2 regions of the Peribacillus sp. NPDC096540 genome follow, and region 1 is predicted to be linked to the other one. Evidence: riboswitches for the same ligand, from Rfam matches in the RefSeq annotation. Region 1 holds a riboswitch; the other holds the start of a gene.
What was found. Region 1 has a riboswitch for thiamine pyrophosphate ahead of tenA (thiaminase II). Riboswitches for the same ligand answer to the same signal wherever they lie in the genome.
Positions count from the first base shown of each region.

Region 2: another riboswitch for thiamine pyrophosphate. It lies ahead of thiC (phosphomethylpyrimidine synthase ThiC); the one in region 1 lies ahead of tenA (thiaminase II).

Region 1 covers NZ_JBNNTG010000036.1:15,409-17,883, reverse strand. Annotated here, with positions in the region: gene ACQKMR_RS23340 (MFS transporter) at 1-893, shown strand, start outside; TPP riboswitch at 1,357-1,485, shown strand; gene tenA (thiaminase II) at 1,640-2,323, shown strand; gene ACQKMR_RS23330 (ECF transporter S component) at 2,338-2,475, shown strand, end outside.
Region 2 covers NZ_JBNNTG010000049.1:5,642-8,116, forward strand. Annotated here, with positions in the region: gene thiC (phosphomethylpyrimidine synthase ThiC) at 1-1,555, opposite strand, end outside; TPP riboswitch at 1,689-1,805, opposite strand; gene ACQKMR_RS25545 (HAD family hydrolase) at 1,955-2,475, opposite strand, start outside.

The sequences.
Region 1 (2,475 bases):
TTGGAAGCATTCTCGCTTCTTTAATTGGAATGTATGTGATGGAGCAAATGAGTTGGAGGGTTTTGTATTGGATCGGAGCCCTTCCACTACTGGCATTACCTTTTTTCATGAAGCAATTTCCTGAATCCCTTTCCTATTATATTATTCGACATCAAGGGGAAAAGCTTGCTGGAATTTTGAATCGCATTAATCCTCAGGGTAACTATAAAGAAACAGACGATTATGAATTTGCCAAAGCTCAAGAAAGAGCAAAAGGTTTTCCAGTTAAGAAACTCTTTAAAGAAAAGCGTACTCTTAGTACGTTTGCGTTTTGGGTAGCTGCCTTTAATTGTTTACTCATGGTATACGGACTGAATACATGGTTACCAAAAATCATGCAGCAGTCAGGATATGGTCTTACGTCAAGCTTATCTTTTAACCTTATATCAGGGATAGGACAAATTGGTGGTTCAATAATAGGAGGATACTTTGTTGGAAAAATTGGTCATAGGAGAGTATTAGTTTCTCTCTGCGCTTTAGGTACAATCTGCTTTGTAATTTTAGGATTAACCTCTAATGTAGTTGCTCTGTATATCCTTATTGCTTTTGGGGGTGCCTGTACAGTTGGTACAATGAATTTGGCAAATACGTATATTTCAGAGTATTATCCGCGGGAGATAAGAACAACCGGGATAGGTTGGGCTTTAGCTTTTGGAAGAATCGGTGCTATTGTTGCTCCTACTTTAATAGGTTTATTGCTGGCTGCAAAGTATTCACCTCAAAATGCATTTATGGCCTTTACAGTTCCAAGCGTAATGGCGGCACTGGCATTGTTGGTTGTAAGAGAAAAGTATGGTAGCTATGACAAAATACAGATAGAAGATATAAAATTAAAAGCAACATCAAATGTATAAATTTTAATATTGTACTTTGTTAATAACGTATAATAGTTAGTAGATAGCCTATATGTCAGGGAACAGTCTGTATGACTGTTCCCTGACATATAGGCTATGTTTTACCATAAATATATAAGAAAATGAAAGAATTCACGAGTAAAACAGCAAAACTCACGAGTAAACTACGAAATGAGCTCCCTTTGGTCAAAGCATTTGCTTAGAAAGTTATTTATAGTTAGTATAATATAAATAAAATTGTATATTCAGAAAATTAAGGAGCGATGTTATGGGTTTAACAATCACTGATTGGTTTAATGGTATTAAACGGACGAGATAATAAATCATTATTAGATGGGCATACAAGATTGAAAGGCTATTAATCCAAAAGATAATCAACATCCTTGGTTAAAAACTTTATCTAATAAGTTTGACAATTAGATTTATCGTGTTAATATAAAGGCAAATGAACTAAATATACAATTTGTACCACTAGGGGTGCTTTATAGGTGAAAGTCAATTTTACCGCAGAAGCTGAGATTAAAGTATAACTTTAAGACCCTTAGAACCTGATCTGGTTTACACCAGCGTAGGGAAGTGGGGTCATGAAACAATACGTTTATGTATTTTTCAAGTACAACCACTTTCTTTACGTCGGTAAAGGAAGTGGTTTTTTATTTGCCCAAAAGAGGTGATTATAGGTTACCAATCATTATTTATCCCGTTTAATTGCTTAATAAAATACAAAAAATTTGGAGGTATAGAAAATGAAATTTTCAGAGGTCATTCGTAAAGAAGTAGATCATATTTGGGAAGCAAGCTTCAATCACCCGTTTGTTAGAGGAATTGGAGATGGCACATTGCCAGTAGAGTGTTTTCGTTATTATGTCATGCAAGATGCATATTATTTATCTCATTTTGCTAGAGTTCAAGCTTTAGGTGCAGTCAAAGCAACAGATTTACATACAACTAGTCGACTTGCAAGCCACGCACAAGGAACATATGAAGCTGAGTTAAAGCTTCATGAAAATTTTTCTGAGAGATTAGGTATTACAGAAGAAGAAAGGAAAAACTTTAAGCCTGCTCCTACTGCGTATGCCTATACATCCCATATGTATCGTGCCGCGTATTCTGGACATTTAGGGGATGTGATTGCGGCCATCTTACCGTGTTACTGGTTGTACTATGAAATAGGTGAAAAACTGCAAGGGTGTATACCTGATGAGCCAATTTATCAAGAGTGGATTGCAGCATACGGAGGAGAATGGTTCCGTACGTTGGTAGAAGAACAAATCGCGAGACTTGATGAGATCGCTGAAAAAGTAACGGAAGAAGATAAAGAAAGAATGAAAGAGCATTTTATCCTTAGCAGTCAATATGAATACTCTTTTTGGGAAATGGCTTATCGCTTAGAAACTTGGCCAGTGCATAAGGAAGAACTAGAGGTATAAAGGAGATTGAAACAATGAGAAAAGGGTTGAAATTAACGGATATTTTAGTCACGATTGTGATTGCCGTCGCATTTGGAATAGTCTATATCCTTTGGGGTTCGATATATTATTCCGTTAAACCATTAGGGTTACATCTAGATCAATTAATATAT
Region 2 (2,475 bases), on a different contig from region 1:
CCAGAGATAGATTAAACTGATCTCTCCAACGAAATTCGAATCTAGCTTTTGAAAGGGCATCATCTCGTTTTTGAGCATTAGGATGGCCTTTTGCTAAGTCAGCAGCATGTGCTGCAATTTTATACGTAATAACCCCTACTCGAACATCCTCTTTATTTGGAAGTCCAAGGTGCTCTTTCGGTGTTACATAACATAGCATTGCAGTTCCAAACCAGCCAATCATGGCAGCCCCAATCGCAGAAGTAATATGATCGTAGCCAGGAGCTATATCAGTTGTCAGGGGTCCCAGTGTATAGAACGGTGCTTCTTGACAAACTTCCATTTGCTTATCCATATTTTCTTTAATCAAATGCATTGGAACGTGACCGGGTCCCTCAACCATAACTTGTACATCATGTTTCCAAGCAATCTTTGTTAGTTCACCCAGTGTTTCCAATTCCGCAAATTGTGCCTCATCGTTTGCATCAGCAATAGATCCAGGACGAAGTCCATCCCCTAATGAGAAAGATACATCATATGTTTTCATGATTTCACAGATTTCTTCAAAATGAGTATAGAGGAAGCTTTCTTCATGGTGAGCCAGACACCATTGAGCCATGATAGAACCCCCACGGGAAACTATTCCTGTCATCCGCTTTGCTGTTAATGGGATATAACGCAGAAGAACGCCTGCATGTATGGTAAAGTAGTCAACACCTTGTTCAGCCTGCTCAATTAAAGTATCCCGAAAAACTTCCCAGGTTAAATTTTCAGCAACTCCATCTACTTTTTCAAGTGCTTGATAAATCGGTACCGTTCCAACTGGTACAGGAGAATTTCTAATAATCCATTCACGGGTTGTGTGTATATTCTTCCCTGTAGAAAGATCCATGATGTTATCGGCTCCCCAGCGTGTGGCCCAAGTCATTTTTTCTACTTCGTTTTCGATGGATGAGCTAACAGCAGAATTACCAATATTCGCATTTATTTTCACATGAAAATTACGGCCGATTATCATTGGTTCACTTTCAGGGTGGTTAATATTAGCCGGTATAATGGCCCGACCGCTAGCTACTTCATCTCGTACAAACTCAGCTGAAACACTTTCTCTAATTGATATAAACTCCATTTCTGGGGTAATGATACCTTTACGAGCATAATGAAGTTGGGTTATGTTCCTCTCTGTTTTTGCACGCAAGGGTTTGCGTTTCAATCCCGGAAAAACTTCTGCTTTGGAATGAGAATCAACTTTTTTATAACCATTATCTTCGGGTTTTATTTCACGACCCACATACTCTTCAACGTCCTCCCGGTCAAGAACCCAGTTGCGTCTAATAGGGTCAAGACCTTTACGAATATCAATAGAATACTCAGAATCTGTATAGAAACCGCTAGTATCATAAACGCGTAGAGGTAAATTTTCCTCTTCACCAAATGCTCCTGTTGTTGGACTCAGTTGAATTTCACGCATTGGAACTTTTATATCCGGTCTAGACCCCTCTACATAAACTTTTTTACTTCCTGCAAAATTGGACATAATTGAAACGTTCATGTCATTTACTGAATTACTCATGATTTCATTTCTCCTTTTTAAGTTAGTTTAAAAAGGACAAAATCCAATCCATTTTCGCACGAAAAAGCCAGGTCTCATATTTAAGACCTGGCTAAAGTTAGTATGACTACAGATATGACCAAATTAAATGTCATTGAATAGTAGATTCTAACTTCCCCACGCTGGTATGAACCAGATCAGGTCCTGAGGGTTAAGAAGCTTTAACGCGCTTCTCTCTCAGCCCAACTTTTATTGGACACCCCTAGTCTGAATAGTATTAATTATTACAAGGTAACTATATACCATCCATTTTAACTTGTAAATAATTTCAAAGACCTATTATTTTCATGCCATGTTTTGAATTAAATAAAATCCCCTCCAAGTTAAGTTTTTTGAACTTACTACCTGAAGGGGATATATCCGTTATTTTTTCAGACTCTCAAGGATAGGAAAAAGCTCCTCTAAATGCGTGATTTCATAATTAGGGATGACTTCATTCCGTTCCTTATCATGACGGTTTATCCAAACCGATTTAATGCCCGTACGTGATGCACCAAGGATATCCGTCATTAAATTATCGCCGACCATTAATACTTCATCCTTATCAAGCTCCATGATTTCTAATGCATGCTCAAAAATAGAAGCATCCGGTTTCCCACGTCCAAACGCGCCGGAAATAACGATTTGATCGAAATAAGGAACTAATTCAGGCGTGATTTCAAGCTTAGTATTTTGAAGCTCAGGCGAACCATTCGTCAGTAATAACAATTTGTATTTCCCTTTTAACTCATCTAACACACGGAATGATTCTTCATAAATAAATGGTTTTTTCCGTCTCTCAGCAGGGAAACGTTCTGCTAGCTCAAGACCAAATGCCGGGTCATCAATTCCTAATGCCTTCAAGCCTCTTGTCCAGGCCTCTTTCCGATAAGCCGGTACAATCT